Regions from separate parts of the Thermoanaerobacter sp. CM-CNRG TB177 genome, predicted to be linked through region 3. Evidence: a T-box and tRNA genes for the amino acid it is inferred to sense, from the RefSeq annotation. Region 3 holds a T-box; the other regions hold tRNA genes.
The links. A T-box is a leader RNA that pairs with one kind of tRNA and senses whether it is charged. The one in region 3 lies ahead of leuS (leucine--tRNA ligase), so its partner is inferred to be a tRNA-Leu.

Region 1: it encodes a tRNA-Leu, which carries the amino acid that the T-box ahead of leuS (leucine--tRNA ligase) is inferred to sense. The anticodon was not compared.
Region 2: it encodes a tRNA-Leu, which carries the amino acid that the T-box ahead of leuS (leucine--tRNA ligase) is inferred to sense. The anticodon was not compared.

The regions. Positions count from the first base shown of each region.
Region 1 is NZ_JAFCAC010000063.1:6,350-9,523, reverse strand. Features, by position in the region: gene I4N53_RS07375 (peptide ABC transporter substrate-binding protein) at 1-1,047, shown strand, start outside; tRNA gene I4N53_RS07370 (tRNA-Leu) at 1,121-1,205, shown strand; cyclic di-AMP (ydaO/yuaA leader) riboswitch at 1,364-1,496, shown strand; gene I4N53_RS07365 (C40 family peptidase) at 1,502-2,422, shown strand; gene typA (translational GTPase TypA) at 2,540-3,174, shown strand, end outside.
Region 2 is NZ_JAFCAC010000055.1:31,359-34,532, forward strand. Features, by position in the region: gene xerC (tyrosine recombinase XerC) at 1-227, shown strand, start outside; gene I4N53_RS05785 (DUF4926 domain-containing protein) at 462-641, opposite strand; gene I4N53_RS12655 (hypothetical protein) at 659-766, opposite strand; tRNA gene I4N53_RS05790 (tRNA-Leu) at 1,147-1,231, opposite strand; gene I4N53_RS05795 (ABC transporter substrate-binding protein) at 1,827-2,996, shown strand; gene I4N53_RS05800 (branched-chain amino acid ABC transporter permease) at 3,065-3,174, shown strand, end outside.
Region 3 is NZ_JAFCAC010000099.1:10,118-13,291, reverse strand. Features, by position in the region: gene leuS (leucine--tRNA ligase) at 1-1,171, opposite strand, end outside; T-box leader at 1,231-1,438, opposite strand; gene fetB (iron export ABC transporter permease subunit FetB) at 1,502-2,257, opposite strand; gene I4N53_RS11290 (ATP-binding cassette domain-containing protein) at 2,258-2,980, opposite strand.

The DNA.
Region 1 (3,174 bases), on a different contig from region 3:
TTAGCCGAACATCAATTCAAAGATGAAAAAGATATTTTAAATAAAGACATTGTACCTATCGGTACAGGACCATATAAAATATCTTCTTACAGAGTTGGCAGAGAAGTTATTTTTGAAAGAAATCCTTATTATAGAGACGACAAACCTTATATAGATAGTATAGTTTTTAAAATTGTACCTAATGAAAATGCGATGATAACATCTTTTCAAAGCAAGGAGGCGGATTTTACTTTTTTAAGTGACATAGACTGGGATAAATACAAAGAAATTTCAAATGTAAATATTTATAAATATGTTATTCAAGATTATGTACTTATAGCACCTAACTATCGAAATCCAGCTTTAAAAGATTCAAATGTTAGAAAAGCTATGTGTTATGGAATAGATACTGACAAAATTTTAAGAGATGTATATTTTGGCCATGGCCTAAAAACATGTATTCCAGTCCGTCCTGATTCATGGCTTTATAGCAATAAAATAGTATCTCATAATTATGATATAAAAGAAGCAAATAAAATATTGGAGGAAAGTGGTTGGAATTTAGTTAAGGGAATAAGGAGTAATGGAACTTATCAGCTCAAATTTGATTTGATAGTAAATGCAAATAATCCTTATTTAATTAAGGTTGCTCAAATTATAAAGAATAATTTAAAAGATGTAGGAATTGAAATAAATATTGTACCGAAAGATTGGGATAATTTACTAAGTACTGTGTATTCGGGTAATTTTGATTTAGTACTAATGGAGTGGAATTTAAGTTATAATCAAGATATGTCTGAAATGTTTATAACAAAAGGTAAAGACAACTTTATAGGTTATAGTAATTCTAAAGTTGATGAAATATATAGTAGAATTTTTTATGATTCAGAAGAGAATTCTTTAAAAACAGATTATCAAGCTTTGGAACAAGTTTTTTTAGAGGAACAACCCATAATTGGCCTTTTCTATATTGAAAGAGCAGTTATGGCATATGACAATGTAAAAGGTGTGGACCCTACTGGATTTAATGTTTTCGACAATATAGAAAAATGGTATATAAAAAAGTAGTATTAAAAAATAGGTATTGACACTGACCTAAAAAGATTATATAATTCATAGTGTGACGAAATTAAAAAAGCGTGCGGTGGTGGCGGAACTGGCAGACGCGTACGTTTGAGGGGCGTATGGGGTTTCCCGTGTGGGTTCAAGTCCCACCCTCCGCACCATAAAAGAGAAAGAGGCGTTGAGCCTTTTATTTTTTTGTCACACAAATTATTAATTTTTTATAAAATATATTAAAAAAAGATTAAAAAGTTTAAGAAAGATTTAATGTAAACATTGACTTTGACTGTAGTATATGATATGATAAAACAAAAGGACAAAGTATGCAATCTTGCCGAATCCGAAAGGTACGGAGGAACCGCTTTTGGGGGTTAATCTGTAGTTTTAAGCTACAGTAGGGATGCCTTCTGTCCCGCACCCGACAGCTAACTCCGGAGGCAATAAAGGAAGGAGATTTGCGGTGGATAGGCGACTGGGAAAAATGATTTTTGTAATTTCTGTGTTTGGTGCAACGCTGATTGGCAGTTCTTTTTTGAGCCCAGTGTTTGCGGAAGGATTGGGAATTGGAAAAATTACAGGTAATTATGTAAATGTGCGGACCCAAGGAAGTTTAGCAGGAAGTGTTATTACCCAGCTAAATTGGAATGACACAGTGACTGTATTAGATAAGCAAAACGGCTGGTATAAAATAAAGCTTTCAAATGGAAGAGAAGGATGGGTTTTTGGTAAATATTTATCTGTAAGAAGTTTTTCAAATGTTTCAAGAGGAGATACCGAAAATTTAAGTGTTGGTATAGTGACAGGTAATTATGTAAATGTGCGAAGTAAAGGAAGCTTATCAGGGAGTATCATAACCCAGCTTAACAAGAACACTACAGTGACTGTATTAGATAAGCAAAATGGGTGGTACAAGATAAAGCTTTCTGACGGAAGAGAAGGATGGATTTACGGACAGTACTTAGCGGTAAGGAGCACTTCAAATATCTCAAGAGGTGAAGTGGATAGGAGTTTAGTGGATAGATTAATAGATTATGCTAAGTCTTTTGTGGGGACTCCATATGTCTATGGTGGCTCAACTCCAAAAGGATTTGATTGTTCCGGTTTTGTTTATTACGTATTTAAAAATTTTGGTTTTGATTTGCCACGAACGGCGAAGGACCAATCTACTGTAGGAGAATATGTGAGTTACGGTGACCTTCAACCAGGCGATTTGGTATTTTTTAAAACATTGGGGAGTAGTGTGATAAACCATTCAGGAATATATATTGGCAATGGGGAGTTTATACAAAGCTCTTCAGGTAGAGGAAAGGTCATAATAAGTTCTTTAAATGAAGGTTATTATAAAGAACATTATGTTACAGCAAGAAGAATTATAAAATGACGATGATAAAAGAGTGCTCTAGAGAGTGCTCTTTTTTATATTGACTATTTTTATCCTTTAATATATTATATAATACTGTACATGCGATACAGCCTATTTTATGGAAGGAGATACCTTATGAAATATGTAAGAGAAGATGTAAGAAATATAGCCATTATTGCTCATGTTGATCATGGAAAAACTACTTTGGTTGATGCTATGCTTAAACAAAGCGGTATTTTTAGGGCAAATGAAAAAGTTGAGGAAAGGATTTTGGATTTTAACGATTTAGAAAGAGAAAGAGGCATAACAATTCTTGCCAAAAATACTGCTGTTAGATATAAAGATGTGAAAATAAATATAGTGGATACCCCAGGACATGCGGATTTTAGCGGTGAAGTAGAGCGAGTATTAAAAATGGTAGATGGGGTACTTTTGTTGGTAGATTCTTTTGAAGGACCTATGCCACAGACCCGTTTTGTATTAAGTAAAGCATTGGAACTGGATCTAAAACCTATAGTTGTCATAAATAAAATTGATAGGCCTGATGCAAGGCCTCAGGAGGTTATTGACGAAGTCTTAGATTTATTTATTGAATTAGGAGCAAATGATGACCAAATCGATTTTCCTGTGGTTTACACCTCTGCAAAAGAAGGTATAGCAAAATTAAGTTTAGAAGAAGAGTCTCATGACTTGAGACCTCTTTTTGATACGATTTTAGACTATATTCCTGCACCAATAGGAGATATTGAAGCACCATTACAACTTATAGT
Region 2 (3,174 bases), on a different contig from region 3:
TGCCACAAGTTAGGCTACATGATTTAAGACATACACATGCTACCCTACTTTTAAAGAGGGGGATACCAGCCAAGATTGTGCAGGAACGTTTAGGCCACAGTAGCATAACAATAACCCTTGACCTTTACAGCCACGTAACCCCTGAAATGCAGAGGCTTGCAGCGGAAAGCCTAAATAGCCTTTTAAACAAAGAAAAAAGCCTTGTCCATAAGCAAGGCAACAGATAAAAACAGCTTTTATCCATCAGCAGGGACAACCCCCTGCCTTATTTTTTGGTGGTAAATGAGGACATAAAACAAGCGAAATAATTTCGTCTGTTTTACCATCTATTCAACAAGAAATTCAAATAGCAGAAAAAATAAATGATGAAGTGAAAGAAATAATAAAACATACTCATCTAGCAGATAATAAATAAGAAGGCATAAAAATACCACCTCAACCCTGTTCGGTTGGGTGGTTGGTTAATGTGCAGGCATTTCCCAAATTACTTCGCTAATTTTGTCTTCCTCGATTGTTTCTAACTCACCATCATCAAATTCAACTTCATATGCTTTTGGTAATCCAATTACATCAAAAATATGCACTACAGTCCCCTCTCGTCCATCTTTTGTTTTAATAACATCAAGTTCTCTTATTCTCATGCTAACCACTCTCCAAATCATTCATCAACAAACAATGTTATCAATCTGAATTTGCCTGTTCCCTTTTCTTCAATCCATCCAGTTTTTACTTTCGCAGTGTTACCATTAGGTCCTGTTAACTCCATAGTTATTTCATATTAGTAAAGCAACAGCTGCTAAACTTGGAGTATCCCAACACATTGAATTAGCTAAAATAAATGACAAAGAAAAACAAAAATTTTTAACTACTGACGATATTATGACGATTCATGACGATATTAAATTTTTATCGTCATTCTAAAAGCCTTGAAAATACTGCATTCTGACGATATGACGATAATGACGATACTTCTCTTACTTCTTTATAAAACACAAAGACCTGCACAGTAATAAGCTGGTGTATGGCCAGTAAAGGAACAAACGATTGGGTATGTATTTTTGTTTTATTGCATTACTATTGCATTACTAACACCCGTTTATAGTGAATTCCAAAACTTTCAAAACCTTGGAACCATTGATTTTACTGTGGTGCGGGCAAAGGGACTTGAACCCCCACGTCGAAAGACACCAGATCCTAAGTCTGGCGCGTCTGCCAATTCCGCCATGCCCGCATATTAAAATTGGTGTGCCATTAGGGACTCTAACCATCATCAGCTGATTAAAAGTCCATGCAAGGCCATTTTATCAAAGTTTTTTTAATATGTCAAGAGCGCTTCTAAGCCTTTTTCCTTTGCATATTGACAAAACAAAGAAAAGCAAGTATAATTAATGCAGGAAGTAAATAGAAAAGGAGGCAAAGGCGCCTTTAGAAAAAAGGTGCCTTTGCCTTTTTAATTATCAGCCATCAAATTTAAATCTCCATCAAAATTTTATACTAAATATTATCCCCTAAAAAACCTTTTTAAAATATGCAGATCATTTTTATTATACCACAAATTAATTCAAATTTGAAAAAAGGATCACAAGGAGGTGAAAATGGTTACTAATAGGACGTACCTAATGTATACTGAATATTTTAAGAAAAATAAAGAAAAATGTAAAAATCGTAGATATGTTTTTAAAATGATTATAATAGTCAGCAGAATCTGCAGTGGATTCGCACCCTTTTAAAAAGGAGAGGGGTGTAGCAGGACAGGTTATGTGCTTATAGCAAAAATGGAAGATTATTTTTAAAAAACAGAAAATTTTAAAGGAGGATGGTAAGCCGTGCGTAAAGGCATTGTGAGGAGAGTAGCAGCAGGTTTATTATCGTTTTTACTTTTATTTGCTTCGGCGTGTGGAAGTAAGTCTGAGAATAACGATGTTATAAAAATTGGAGCAAACTTAGAGCTGTCGGGAAATGTTGCCACATTGGGTCAATCAGGCTTAAATGGAATTATGTTAGCAGTAGATGAAATTAATAACGCTGGTGGAGTTCTTGGAAAAAAGATTGAAATAGTCAAGTATGACAATAAGTCCGATAATACAGAAGCCGCTTCGGTTGCGACTCGGTTAATTACCCAAGATAAAGTAGTTGCTATTATTGGTTCGATGACTTCTGGCAATACCCTCTCTTATGTTAACATTGCCGAAACTAATAAAGTTCCTGTGATCTCGCCTTCGGCAACTAACCCTGATGTTACAGTAGATCCTAAAACAGGCAAAGTAAGGGAGTATATTTTCCGGACTTGCTTTATAGACCCTTTTCAGGGAACGGCAATGGCGAAGTTCGTTTTAAATGAATTAAAGCTTAAAAAAGTTGCTGTTTTAAAAGATAATACAGCTCCTTACTCGGTGGGTTTGGCTAAGTTTTTTGTAGAAGCTTTCAAAGCTGGCGGTGGCGAAATCTTAGCTGATGAAAACTACACTACTCAAGATCAGGATTTTCGCGCGGTATTAACCAAGATTAAAAATTTAAAGCCTGAATTTATTTATGTACCTGGTTATTACGAGCAAGTGGGGCAAATTGTAAAGCAAGCACGGGAGCTTGGTATTAATGTTCCTATGGGCGGTGGTGATGGCTGGGATTCGCCAAAGCTTGTTGAAATTGCAGGTGCTGCTGCGCTTAATAACACCTTTATTACCAATCACTATTCGTCTTTAATGCCTGATCCAAAAGTTCAGGACTTTGTTAAAAAGTATAAGGAAAAATACGGCAGCGAGCCGGATGCAATGGCTGCAGTAGGTTATGATACGGTACTTGCTTTAGTTGATGCCATTAAACGGGCTGGTGAAGCTACACCCGAAAAAATCAAAGAAGCTTTAATGACCACCAAGGATGTAGAAGGAGTTACTGCCAAAATCTCCATAGATGAAAATCACAATGCTGTTAAAGGCTTGGTGATTTTGGAATACAAAGACGGTAAGCAAATCTATAAGGCTTACGTAAATCCTTAAAAGATTAAAGGGGGGAGAATATTCCTCCCCTTAAGAAAATGAATTTAATTAAGGTAGGGGTGGATAAGATGAATGAATTTATCCAGCAGTTAATAAATGGAATATCAGTAGGAAGTATTTACGCTTTAATTGCTTTAGGATACACTATGGTTTATGGTATTATAAAACTCATCAATTT
Region 3 (3,174 bases):
CTTCTTCTGATTTCAAACCTGTAAATTCTCCACTGTCTACAAGCTCTCCATATTCGACAAAAGGCAAACTATCGTCTATATCTCCTATTCCTTTTATCACTCTTTTTATAGGAAGGTTGTATTTTGTTGCAAACTCATAATCTCTTTCATCATGGGCAGGAACAGCCATGACACATCCTGTTCCATATGTTGCAAGGACATAGTCTGCTATCCAAATAGGGAGTTTCTCTCCCGTCAGAGGATGAATTGCGTATGCTCCTGTAAATACCCCTGTCTTTTCTTTTTCAGTAGACAACCTTTCAATCTCACTCTGTTTTCTCGCGTATTCTTTATACTCTTCAACAGCTTGTTTATATTCTTCTGTAGTAATTAAATCTACAATTTCGTGTTCTGGCGCAATAACTACATACGTCGCTCCGTATAGCGTGTCAGCTCTTGTAGTAAATACCTTAAATGTCAGGTCTTTTCCGGCTACTTTAAATTCTATCTCTGCTCCATCCGACTTTCCAATCCAATTTCTCTGCATTATTTTTGTCTTCTCAGGCCAATCAAGTTCATCCAGTTTTTCAAGGAGTTCTTCTGCATAAGCAGTTATCTTAAAAAACCACTGAGTCAAATCTTTCTTTGTAACTTCAGTGCCGCACCTTTCACATTTCCCATCTATAACTTGTTCGTTTGCAAGAACAGTTTGACAACTGGGACACCAATTTACTGGAGCTTTTTTTCTATAGGCAAGGCCTGCCTCAAAAAGCTTCAAGAAAATCCACTGCGTCCATTTGTAGTATTCCGGTAAGCAAGTTATTACTTCATAGTCCCAATCAAAAGTCGCCCCCATTTCTTTAAGCTGCTTTTCCATCGTCCTTATATTTTCCATAGTAGAATCATAAGGATGTATTCCCGTCTTTATAGCATAGTTTTCTGCAGGAAGTCCAAAAGCGTCAAATCCCATCGGATGAAAAACTTCATATCCCTGCATTCTTTTCATACGCGCCCAAGAATCAGTAGGTCCATAATTGTACCAATGCCCTACGTGAAGCTTTGCACCCGAAGGATAAGAAAACATTTCAAGGCAATAAAGCTTTTTATCTGCATTTTCAGGATTAAATTTGTAAAGTTTTGTCTCCTCCCATTTTTTTTGCCATTTTCTATCAATTTCAACCGAATACGCCATACCCTCCACCTCTGCATTAAATTTTATTATTTTTCTCTATTAAAAAAAGTCTTTCATCTTTAAGAGACGAAAGACTTGCACTTCCGTGGTACCACTCTTTTTGGCGTAAAGCCCACTTAAACCTGTAACGGCGGTAACCGTGCATACCTACTACACTTCAGTATGCCTGCTCCGTGGCGAGTTTCGGCATCTTAGGCTACCGTTTTGCACCGACCAACGGCTCTCTTAAAGCTTACAATGCCTACTGCTCCACTTCATTGCATTTACAAATTGATTTGTACATTATTTTATTACAAAATAGAAATAAATGCAATATCATTTTAAACAATATTATTGTAAATCAGACACAAGTTGATGGTACTTTGTAAAAAAGTTTCTGTATGTAAGAAAGGTAACACTAAAACAGGAAATCGCTACTGTAGAGGCTAACATAAATGTAACCATTATCTGATATTTAACTGCCTCAATAGGGTCCACTCCTCCCAATATGAGACCTGTCATCATCCCTGGAAGTTGGACGATACCAAGAGTTTTCATACTGTCAACTGTAGGAATCATACCTGTCTTTATCGCTGTCTTTATCACTTTTTGTGCGGCTTGCCTTGAAGTTGCACCAAGTGACAAATACGCTTCTATTTCCTCTGACTTATTTTTTATTTCGTCTTTTAGCCTTGAAACAGCAAGCCCCGATGCCACCATTGCATTACCTATTATCATTCCTGACACAGGTATAACTTCCTGGGGTCTAAAATGTATATTCCCAAATAAAATAAGCAGAGAAATTGTAATCGCGGCACTTAAGGCAATTGAAAAAGTGATAAAATAAAAAACATTCGGTATTCCCTTCCCTCTCTTTGAAGCATTATTTCCAGCAACTACTATCATTAAAGTCACCATTGCCAAGGTAAATAAAGCATTATTTGCAGAAAATATGTAGTGTAAAATGTATCCCACTATTGCAAGCTGCACAACTGCTCTTATAGTACCTATAACTATTTCTTTTTCAATCCCCAGCTTTTGGTAATAAGAAATAAAAATTGATATTATCACAAGACTTGACGCCAATGTCAAAGACAATACACTCATTTAACCTTCCTCCTTTAACTTGCTTTGTATAAACAATTTTGTAATTTCATTTTGGGGATTTGTGAAAAAATCGTAAGTTTTTGCATATTCTACTAATATCCCTTTGTTAAGCAGTGCTGTGTAATCCCCAATGCGCTTAGCCTGCTCCATGTTATGAGTTATCCAAATAACCGTCAGATTCATTTCTTCCTTCAGCTTAACTATTAATTCTTCTATTATTTCTGTAGAGGTAGGATCAAGGGCTGATGTAGGTTCATCAAGTAAAAGAGCTTCAGGATTATTTGCAAGAGTTCTCGCTATAGAAACTCTTTGCTGTTCCCCTCCTGATAAATTTTTCACATCTCTTGTAGCATACTCATTATTCAATCCTACAATGCTCAAATAATACTCCACGTTTATATTTTTTTCGCCTTTAAGCATTGGACCATACTCAATATTGTCTTTAACTGTTCCTTCAAAAAGATGAGGCTGCTGAAAAACCATTCCAATTCTTCTTCTTAAGTCTATCACATCTATTGTTTTAATATCCACGTCGTCTATTAAAATACTGCCATGGGTTGGATCTATCAATCGGTTTATCAGTTTAATCAGCGTCGATTTTCCAGCTCCAGAAGGGCCGACAATAGTATGTATTGCTCCACCTTCAAACTTTACAGAAATGTCTTTTAATATCTCTTTTCCAAAACTACTGTAACTTACCTCTTTAAATTCTATTTTATTCACATAAATCACCTCTATTGTAACAACTGTTACATTTATATTTAAATTGTATCTCTATCTTTCATTAAAGTCAACAAAGTAAAAAATTCTTTGCAACTTTGATATTTATTTGACATTCTTTTGTTAAAGTAATAAAATATAATTGACAATATGAGGTAATTATTTCCCTATGCTATCCTGAACCGAACATTGCGAGG